Regions from separate parts of the Rhodocista pekingensis genome, predicted to be linked through region 2. Evidence: riboswitches for the same ligand, from Rfam matches in the RefSeq annotation. Region 2 holds a riboswitch; each other region holds the start of a gene.
The links. Region 2 has a riboswitch for cobalamin ahead of ACFQPS_RS19715 (ribonucleoside triphosphate reductase). Riboswitches for the same ligand answer to the same signal wherever they lie in the genome.
Positions count from the first base shown of each region.

Region 1: another riboswitch for cobalamin. It lies ahead of bluB (5,6-dimethylbenzimidazole synthase); the one in region 2 lies ahead of ACFQPS_RS19715 (ribonucleoside triphosphate reductase).
Region 3: another riboswitch for cobalamin. It lies ahead of ACFQPS_RS13450 (TonB-dependent receptor plug domain-containing protein); the one in region 2 lies ahead of ACFQPS_RS19715 (ribonucleoside triphosphate reductase).

Region 1 is NZ_JBHTCM010000025.1:144,433-147,861, forward strand. Features, by position in the region: gene ACFQPS_RS17905 (short-chain fatty acid transporter) at 1-736, shown strand, start outside; gene bluB (5,6-dimethylbenzimidazole synthase) at 792-1,499, opposite strand; cobalamin riboswitch at 1,547-1,730, opposite strand; gene ACFQPS_RS17915 (dipeptidase) at 1,875-2,852, opposite strand; gene ACFQPS_RS17920 (NAD(P)/FAD-dependent oxidoreductase) at 2,876-3,429, opposite strand, start outside.
Region 2 is NZ_JBHTCM010000028.1:281,273-284,701, forward strand. Features, by position in the region: gene ACFQPS_RS19715 (ribonucleoside triphosphate reductase) at 1-1,676, opposite strand, end outside; cobalamin riboswitch at 1,768-1,987, opposite strand; cobalamin riboswitch at 2,103-2,316, shown strand; gene ACFQPS_RS19720 (cobyric acid synthase) at 2,432-3,429, shown strand, end outside.
Region 3 is NZ_JBHTCM010000012.1:98,281-101,709, forward strand. Features, by position in the region: gene ACFQPS_RS13450 (TonB-dependent receptor plug domain-containing protein) at 1-1,334, opposite strand, end outside; cobalamin riboswitch at 1,570-1,798, opposite strand; gene ACFQPS_RS13455 (AAA family ATPase) at 1,907-2,485, shown strand; gene ACFQPS_RS13460 (pentapeptide repeat-containing protein) at 2,530-3,429, opposite strand, start outside.

The DNA of each region.
Region 1 (3,429 bases), on a different contig from region 2:
GTTCGTGCTGATCCCCCTCGCCAACCGGCTGATGCTGGGGCATGGGGCACGCCCGGTCTTCGTGGACCCGGACAGGCTGACCGACCCGACGCCCGCGACCGGGGCCGTGGCGGAGCGGCCGGCCGAGCATCTGGAGCACAGCCGGCTGCTGGCACTGGCGATCGGGGGACTCGGTCTTGCCTATCTCGCCGTCCATGTCTGGGGCCAGGGCGGCGGCCTGAACCTCAACATCGTCAATTTCGGATTCCTGATGCTGGGAATCCTCCTGCACGGCACGCCCTACCGCTTCCTGCGCAGCCTGGAGGAAGCGGTGAAGGGCGCTGCCGGCATCATCATCCAGTTCCCCTTCTATGCCGGGATCATGGGCATGATGGTGGGATCGGGGCTGGCGCGCGATCTCTCGGCCTGGTTCGTCTCGATCTCGACGGCCCAGACCCTGCCGCTCTTCACCTTCTGGAGCGCGGGGCTGCTGAACATCCTGATCCCGTCGGGCGGCGGCCAGTGGGCGGTGCAGTCCCAGGTGATGCTGCCCGCCGCCCTGGAGCTTCAGGCGGACGTGCCGCGCACGGCCATGGCGGTCGCCTGGGGCGATGCCTGGACCAACATGATCCAGCCCTTCTGGGCCCTGCCGGCCCTGGCCATCGCGGGGCTGCGGGCCAAGGATGTGATGGGCTACTGCCTCGTCATCCTGCTGCTCTCGGGCGTCGTCATCTCCCTGGGCTTCCTTTTTCTGTAGGCGGTACCCCTGGCTGGTGGACGGTGCCGCCCGCTAAGGCGGCACCGGCGCCGGATCACCCGAGCTGCTTCAGGAGCGCTTCCTCGCCCGTGCGGCCGTGCCAGCGGTCGAACCAGACCACGTCGCGCAGCGGCGTGCGGGGCAGCCAGCCCGCCGCTTCCAGCTCCGGGTTCTGGAAGAAGTGCGAGACATAGCCGACGCAGAGATAGGCGATGGTCTGGATCGAGGCCGGGATGCCCAACGCCTCACGCAGGTCGGCATGGCGCAGGATGCTGACCCAGCCCACGCCGACATTCTCCGCCCGCGCGGCCAGCCAGAGATTCTGCACGGCGCAGACGGCGCTGTAGAGGTCCATCTCGCGCTGGTGCGTGCGGCCGACCACGACCGGGCCGGTGCGCTCGCGGTCGCAGGTGACGCAGATGCCCACCGGCGCCTCGACGATGCCCTCCAGCTTCAGCCGGCGGTAGGTCTCCTGCCGGTCGCCCTCGAACATGTCGGCCGCTTCGGCGTTCGCGGTCTGGAAGGCGTCGCGCACCTTCAGCTTCACGTCCGGGTCGCGCACGACGATGAAGTCCCAGGGCTGCATGAAGCCGACGGACGGCGCATGGTGGGCGGCCTTCAGGATGCGCCCCAGCACCTCGTCCGGGATCGGATCGGGCAGGAACTGGCCGCGCACGTCGCGCCGCTTGAAGATGCACTTGTAGACGCTGTCGCGCTCGGCGGCGGTGAAGTCTGCGTCGGCCTGATACGGGTTGGCTTCCATGGTTTCCCCTGCATGGGCAAGCATGGGTCACCGCCCGTCCACGGCGGCTTCCCAGGACGTTCCAGGCCGGTCTTCTGACTCAGGCTCAGCCCTTCCGGACACCTTCCCGGCCCGCGGGGCCAGTGGCATCCGTCCGGAAGGTCCCCTTCACAGCGCTGGGCGCGTGGCAGACTTCCACTGCCTTCCCGATTCTCCCGAAGGCATCCGGGCACCTGGAACGGCGCCATCGATACACGGATGCCGCCGGGCGATCCAGCGCGGCAACGCGCCCCGTCGGGGCAGGGACAGCAGGTCGCGGAAAAGGTCACGGGGCCGATACCGCGCGCGGTGCGGTCGGACGGCACGGGTCAGGTGGAGCGGTTGCGCCCGACGGGCTCAGGCGTTCCAGCAGCGCCGGGCCACGCGCAGCCAGTTGCCGCCCAGGACCATGTCCAGCTCGGGCGCTGCGAAGCCCAGCCGGGTCAGCGCCTCGACGATGCCGCCCAGGCTTTCGGGCGGTGCGATGGCGATGTCCGGCCGGTAGCCAAGCTCGGGCGACCAGCGGTCCCGGTGCCGGTGCAGCCAGGCGCGCAGCTCCTCCTGGTCGAACGCGTAGTCCAGGGCCAGACCGACATGCTGCGGCCCGACCAGATCGGCGACATAGGCGACATGGGCGGCGATCCGCTCCGGCGTCGGCTCCCCGCCCAGGAACAGGTCCACGCCGTTGATGCCGACCACCCCGCCCGTGGCGGCACAGGCCCGGATCAGATCGTCGCCGATGTTGCGCCCGTGCGCCTTCAGCGCGTGCGGGTTGGAGTGGGAGAAGATCACCGGCCGGTCGGCGCGCTCCAGCACGTCGCGCGCGGTGCGCCAGCCGGTATGGCTCAGGCAGACGACCATGCCGGCCTCCTGGATGGCCTGCACGGCACGGGCGCCGGCCGCGGTCAGGCCGGGATCGTCGTCATGGCAGCCGCCGCCGATGCCCGTGGTCCGGTTGTAGACCAGACTGATCCAGCGCACGCCCAGGGAGCGGTAGATCTCCGCGAATTCCGGGCGGACGGCGAGCGAGCCCGCCCCTTCGATGTCGAAGGCGACGCCCAGCCGGCCAGTGGCGGCGGCGTCCACCACGTCCTCGGTGCTGCCGGCCAGGCAGTACTCGTCCGGGCGTGCCTCGATCCAGTCGCGGAAGAAGGCCGCCGTCTCCATGATCTCGGTCGCCGGGGTCTGGTCCATCCCGACATTCAGGCTGACCATGGTGAAGCCGCTCTCGCGCAGGCGCTGGAGCTGTGGCAGGAAGCTGGCATCCCTGCGTAGCGGCATGCAGGCATGGTTGTCCCAGACGATCCGCGGCCTGCCCGTCATGTCCCGTGGCATCGGCCCCTCCCCGGTTCCGGCCATCAGCGTCCCCCGAAGCGTCCGGGGGCGAGGTCCGCGGCCGTGACGCCCTCGTCCCGGCAGTCCTGCGGCAGGGTGCCGTCCAGGATCAGCCCGGCGGCCAGCCGTCCCAGCGCCGGGGCGGTCTGCATCCCGTAGCCGCCCTGTCCGACCAGCCAGAAGAAGCGGTCCTCCCCCGGGTCGAAGCCCGCGACGGGGGTGCGGTCGGGCGCGAAGGTGCGCAGCCCCGCCCACTTCGCCTTCAGCGTCCGGAACTCCAGGTCCAGCGCCTCCTGGATGCGCTCGGCGGCGACGGCGATGTCATAATCGTCCGGCTGGGCGTCGCAGGGATCGGACGGGCTTTCGTCCGCAGGGGAGCCGAGCAGGCGGCCGCTCTCCGGCTTCACGTAGAAGCTCTCGTCCACGTCCATCACCATCGGCCAGCCGGCGGTGTCCAGCCCGGCCGGCGGATCGAACAGGAAGGCGGTGCGCCGCTTCGGCTCCAGCCCCACGGGGGCGATGCCGGCCAGGGTGGCGACACGGTCGCCCCAGGCGCCGGCGGCATCGACCAGGAGGT
Region 2 (3,429 bases):
ATGCCGGGGAAGCGCTTCTGGTCCTCCTTGGCGAAGCGGTAGGTCGTACCCTCCGCCGGGGTGGCTTCCAGGTTGTACATGTGGCCCGTCTCTTCCTGGAACTGCACGATGCGCGCACGCACATGGTCCAGGAAGCGGACGGCGAAGGCATAGCCCCGCTCGGTCGTGATGTCCTCGGCATCGTCCGTGAAGTTGCGGATCATCTCGTTGATGCCGTTCACGCCCAGCGTCGAGAAGTGGTTCCGCAGCGTGCCCAGGTAGCGCTTGGTGTACGGGAACAGCCCGTTGTCCATGTGGTGCTGGATCACCTTGCGCTTGATCTCCAGGCTGGTGCGGCTGATGTCCAGCATCTCGTCCAGGGCGCGGAACAGGGCCGCCTCGTCGCCCTTGTGCAGATGGCCCAGGCGCGCGCAGTTGACCGTCACCACCCCCAGCGAACCGGTCTGCTCGGCGCTGCCGAACAGGCCGTTGCCGCGCTTCAGCAGCTCGCTGAGGTCGAGCTGGAGCCGGCAGCACATGGAGCGGACCATGTTCGGCTTCAGCTCGGAATTGACGAAGTTCTGGAAGTAGGGAAGCCCGTACTTGGCCGTCATCTCGAACAGCCGCTCGGCGTTCTCGCTCTCCCAGGGGAAGTCGGGCGTGATGTTGTAGGTGGGGATCGGGAAGGTGAAGACCCGCCCCTTGCTGTCGCCACGGGTCATCACCTCCATGTAGGCGCGGTTGATCAGGTCCATCTCGGCCTGAAGCTCGCCGTAGGTGAAGTCCATGTCCTCGCCGCCGATCACCGGCACCTGATCGCGCAGGTCCTCCGGGCAGGTCCAGTCGAAGGTCAGGTTCGTGAAGGGCGTCTGCGTGCCCCAGCGGGAGGGCACGTTAAGATTGTAGACAAGCTCCTGGATGCACTGGAGCACCTGCTCGTAGGGCAGGTTGTCCTTGCGGATGAAGGGGGCGAGATAGGTGTCGAAGGAGCTGAACGCCTGCGCACCGGCCCATTCGTTCTGCAAGGTGCCCAGGAAATTGACGATCTGCCCGACGGCGCTGGACAGGTGCTTGGGCGGCGCCGCCTCGACCTTGCCCGGCACCCCGTTCAGCCCTTCCGTCAGCAGGGTGCGCAGGGACCAGCCGGCGCAGTAGCCGGCCAGCATGTCCAGATCGTGGATGTGGATGTCGCCCTCGCGGTGGGCGCGGCCCACCTCCGCCGGATAGACGTGCGACAGCCAGTAGTTCGCCACCACCTTGCCGGAGATGTTCAGGATCAGGCCGCCCAGCGAATAGCCCTGGTTGGCGTTGGCGTTGACGCGCCAGTCGGCCCGGTTCAGGTACTCGTTGATCGAGGTTTCGACATCCACCACCGTCTTGCGGTCGCGCCGCAGGCGGGCGCGCTGCTCGCGGTAGACGATGTAGGCGCGGGCCGTGGCGAAATGGTTGGCGGAGATCAGGACCTGCTCGACCACGTCCTGGATCTGTTCGATATGCGGCGCCTCGGTATGGAAGCGATGGCCGATCACCTTGATCGCCTGGATCGCCAGGAGATGCGCCTCCGCCCCGTCGAACTCGCCGGTCGCCTTGCCGGCGCGCTCGATGGCGGAGCGGATCTTGTCGCCGTTGAAGGCGGACACTTCACCGCTACGCTTGATCACGGACTGCGGCAGCGTGGCAAGGGCATGAACGGGCATGCGGGTCTTTCCCCTTCCGGCACGCGGACAGGGGTCGGGAACCGCCCGGCGCGGCGCCGGCGGGTTCCCTTCGGATCACCCCGTCCGAAGATTGGTAGACTGGGCTACGGCAGGTCTCCTGGCTCGCGGGTCCGCGCCACCGTCCGGTCTTCCCGGTGCCGGTCGGCACCAGTGACATGAAAGGTCGGCAGCTCACCGCTGACAGTTGCGGGGGCAGCGCCGGAATCACACCGGCTTCCCTCTTAGCCCCCGGATAACGAGATCGGATAACTACATATTGTGTCATCCAGGGGACCGTAACGCTAAATACCGTAATTGCAGGTTCTGCTCAAGTCAAGCTCCGGCGGCGCAGGAGGGGCATGACGGATCGCCATGCGGTCCGCCCGCGGCGGCGCAGGCGGCCGTTGACAGGGGGATGGCCGTCTCCTAAAGCTCAGCCGTCACGGTTCTTCCGGCTCTCCGGGGTGCGGAAGCTAAGAGGGAATCCGGTGCGCCGTACGCGGCAAGGCCGGAGCTGCCCCCGCAACTGTCAGCGGTGAGCCTTTCCCGTTCGCGCCACTGGACCCGCAAGGGTTCCGGGAAGGCCGGGCCGAGGCGACGACCCGCGAGCCAGGAGACCTGCCGCGACGCACCATGGTCCACGGGCGGGGTGTCCCGGTGGAATGCCCGCGCTCCGGCCGCCCTCAGAGGGGATGCCGGGGTCCCGCGGTCTTCCCCATGCCCATGCCCTTCCTGTCTGAAGGGGCTTCCAGTCCATGTCCGATTCCGCGACGACGCCCGGCGACGGCCTCGCCCCGATCGTCTACACGCCGCGCAGCACGGACGCTCCGCGCCGCGCCCGCGCGCTGATGATCCAGGGCACCAGCTCCGACGTCGGCAAGAGCATGCTGGTGGCCGGGCTCTGCCGCGCCTTCACCCGCCGCGGTCTGGTGGTGCGCCCCTTCAAGGCGCAGAACATGAGCAACAACGCCGCCGTGGTGCCCGACGCGGACGCCCCGCCGGAGGCCGACGGCACCCCGGCGCGCGGCGAGATCGGCCGCGCCCAGGCGCTCCAGGCCCGCGCCTGCAAGGTGGCGCCGTCCATCCACATGAACCCGGTTCTGCTGAAGCCGCAGACGAACATCGGCTCCCAGGTGGTGCTGCGCGGCCGGGTGCTGGGCAACTGTCCGGCGCGCACCTATCACCGGATGCGCAAGGGCCTGATGCCGCCGATCATGGACAGCTTCGAGCGGCTGGCCGCCGAGGCGGACCTGGTGATCGTGGAAGGCGCCGGCAGCGGGGCGGAGATCTATCTGCGCGCCTCGGACATCACGAACATGCATCTGGCGGAGCGGCTGGGCCTGCCGGTCGTCGTACTGGGCGACCTGGACCGTGGCGGCACCATGGCCGCCCTGGTCGGCACCCACGCCCTGCTGGACGAGGCCGACCGGGTCCGCGTCGTCGGCTACATCGTCAACAAGTTCCGCGGCGACTTCTCCCTGTTCGAGCCGGCCTGCGGCACGATCACGGCCATGACCGGCTGGCCCTTCCTGGGCGTGGTCCGCTGGTTCGAGGAGGCCGACCGCCTGCCGGCGGAGGATTCGCTGGCACTGGAGCGGCCGGCCACCGGCACCGGCAGCGGCCTGAAGGTGGCGGTGCCGCGGCTGTCCCGCGTCGCCAACTTCGACGACCTGGACCCGCTGGCGGCCGAGCCGGGCGTGGACCTGCGCTGGGTGCAGCCGGGCCATCCGATCCCGGCCGACACGGACGTGGT
Region 3 (3,429 bases), on a different contig from region 2:
TTGAAGGCGCTGCCGGCCGCCGCCTTCAGGCGGGTGGCGAGGGAGGGCAGCGGCACGACCGCACCCAGGCGCCAGGTCGTCGTGGTGCCGAAATCGTCCGGATGCTCGTTGCGCAGGCCGGCCGTCACGTCCACCGCGTCGAACAGGCGGGCCTGGGCGTGGACATAGAGGGCGAGGCTGTCGGCGTCCGCGTCCACGGCGCTGGTGTAAGGCCCGTAGGCGGAGACGGAGCGGGTGTCGAAATCCGCCTCGTCCCGCACGAACGATGCGCCGAAGCCCAGCACCCCGTCCTTCATCGCCGCCGTCGCCGGCAGGGTCAGGTTGTTCTGCCAGTCGGCCTGGGTCCGCACGCTGTCATAGGTATCGCGGCTGTAATCGGCGGAGACGCTGTCCGGGTCGTTGCGGTAGGTGCGATCGTAGCGGCTCTGCCCCACGCTCAGCCGCGAATTCAGCGCCCCGGCGAAGAACAGCCGCTCGCCGGCGAGCTGCCAGGCCAGATGGTCGCTCTCCCCGGTGGAGTTCGGCTCGTCCTGCGGGACGTTGTCGAGGTCGCTCTCCGCCCGGCGCCAGCGCAGCAGCGCCTCCAGCCGGCCGTTCTCCAGCCGGACCACGGCCTTGCCGGTGGCGGTCAGGGCGTCGAAGCCGTCCTCCTCGCCCAGATTGCCGGCCATCCGCGACGGCGTGGCGTTGTCGCCGTCGGTGGTGAAGCCCTGGACGCTGACGCCGTAGTCCAGATTGTCGAGCGTGCCGTAGAGGCCGGCGCTGCCGCGCCAGGTCTTGTCCGTCCCGGCGGCAGCATCGACCTCGGCGGTGGCGGCGGAGGGGCCGCCGGCGCGGGTGATCATGTTGATCACGCCGCCGATGGCGTTCGAGCCGTAAAGGGTGGAGGCGGGGCCGCGCACCACCTCGATCCGGCTGACCCCCTCAAGCAGGTCGTCGCCGAAGTTGAAGGCGCCGGCGGTCATGGCCGGATCGTTCACCGGCAGGCCGTCCAGCAGCACCAGGACATGGTCGCTGTTGGTGCCGCGCAGGAACAGCGAGGAGTTGCCGCCGGGGCCGCCGCTACGGGTCAGGGCGGCGCCGGGCAGGGTGCGCAGGGCGTCGGGCAGGGTCTGCCAGGCGTTGCGCCGGATCTCCTCGCGGTCGATGACGCTGACGGAGGCGGGAATGCGGTCGATCGGCGTCGGCGTCCGGGTGGCGGTGACGACGATCTCCTCCACTCGGGAAGCATCATCGGCCGCAGCCGTCGCGGGGAGTGCCGGCAGGACAAGGGCCGCCGCCAGGAAGGGCAGCGGAAACCGGGTCTGCGGGAAGAGGGAAGGGCGCTTCTGCATCGCTTGCGTGCCGACTGGCGCCACGGCCGCGCAGGGCGCAGACCGGGCGGTTGGGGACTTCGGGTTCCCTTGGACACGGCACGGCTCCGCCCCCGCCCGGAAACGACCGGCGCGGTACTGGCGGCAAAGACGACTCGTCAGAGGACGCATGCGCGCACCCCCGTCCACGGCAACCCATCGGGCACGTCACCGCAAAACGGAGGACCGTCCCATCGATGCACCCCGCCCGATGGCTGCGTGACGCTTCATGCCGGCAGGTCTCCTGGCTCTCGGGTCAACATCCGACGCCCGGCCTTCCCAGTTTCCCAGTGGCCTGTTCCCGTCCGTGCGGACGGGGGCGGCGGACTCGCCGATCACAGTTGCGGGGGCAGCCACGGCGTTGGCCCCACCCGGTCACCCGGGCACAGGCCGCACCGTCGTTCCCTTTTCACCCCTTTGGGGGGACCGACACATGTGCGGCACTCTAGGGAAATCACCCGGGCACGACAAGGCGGCTCCATCGCCGCAGGGTGCAGCCCAGGGACGGCAAGCGCCCCTTTCCCCGCCCGGCCGCAAGGCTCTAGCATCGCCGGATGGATATCCGCCCGCACACCCGCCCCCACCGCATCGGCATCACCGGCAGCGCCGGCGTCGGCAAGACGACGCTGGCGGAGGCGCTGGGCGACCGGCTGGACCTGCCGGTGATGGCGGAGGCGATGCGGTCGATGCTGGAGGCCGGATTCGATCTCCACACCCTGACGCGCGAGGGGCACCGCGACCTGATCCGCACCCAGGCGGATGCGCTGGTGCGGGGGATGGCGCGGGCCGAAGCCGGCTTCGTCACCGACCGCACGCCGCTGGACTTCGCCGCCCATTGGCTGTCCAACGGGTTCGGGGTGGACGATCCCGCCGGCACCGAGGCGCTGCTTGCCCGTGCGGTGGCGGCGATGGCGGACTACAGCGCCGTGCTGCTGCTGCCCTGGGGCTGCATCCCGCTGGAGGATGACGGCGTGCGCTACCCCAATCCGTGGATGCAGCTCCATTTCCAGGAACTGGTGGCGGGGCTGTGCCGGCGCTGGGTCGATCCCGCCCGGCTGGTCGTCGTGCCGGACCGGGTGATGGCCCCGGCGGAGCGGCTGGACTGGGTGCTGCGACGACTCGCTGCCGGCTGACGGCTTGATGGCCTGAGGGGCGCCGCCCGCCAGGGCATCGGGGGTCAGTCGTCCTCGTCCTCCTCCGGCCGGGGCATGGCGGCGCCGGTCAGCACCGCCCCGTCCAACTGGGCGCCGCGCAGGTTGGCGTCGATCAGGTTGGCGCCCGTGAGGTCGGCCCCCCGCAGATCGGCCCCGGACAGGTTGGCGTTGCGCAGGTTCGCCCGCACGAGGCTGGCCTTCACGAGCTTCGTGCCGGAGAGGTTCGCCGGCCACAGCCGCCCGGTGGGGCGGCCGTCCGGTCCCTTTATATCGACCGACCCGATCTCCGCCCCGTCCAGCCGGGCGCCCGTCAGATCGACCCCGCGCAGGTTCGACCCGTCCAGCGTGGCGCCGGAGAGATCGGCATTCTGGAGGTTGGCCGAGACCAGATCGGTCATGATCAGCAGCGATTCGCGCAGCTTGGCGCCGACCATGATGCAGTGCTTCAGGCTGGCACCGCTGAGGTTCACCTTCTCCAGCCCGATATGGGACAGGTCCTCCCCGTCCAGGGTGGCGCGCGTACCCTTCGCGCCGTTGGAGTTGATCCAGACGAAATGCTCCGACAGCGTGGCCTGGACCTTCTGCGAGAAGTTGTCCTTCGAGCGGGTGATGTTGGCCCCGGTCATGTCCACGCTGGCGAGGCTGACCCCGTCCAGGTTCGCGCCGTGCAGGTCGGCGTTGCGCAGGCTGGCGCCGGTCAGGTTGGCGCCCATCAGGTTGGCGCCGCGCAGGGAGGCGCCGGCAAGGTTCGCCCCGGCAAGGTTGGCGCCGCGCAGGTCGCTGCTGGAGAAGTTGGTCGATTTCAGCACGGCGTTGGAGAAGTTGCAGCCGGACATCTGCGCGCCCTGGCAGTCGGCGCCGACCATGCTGCACTCGCCCAGATCGGCCCCGGCCAGATTGGCGTTGGAGAGCAGCGCGTCGTC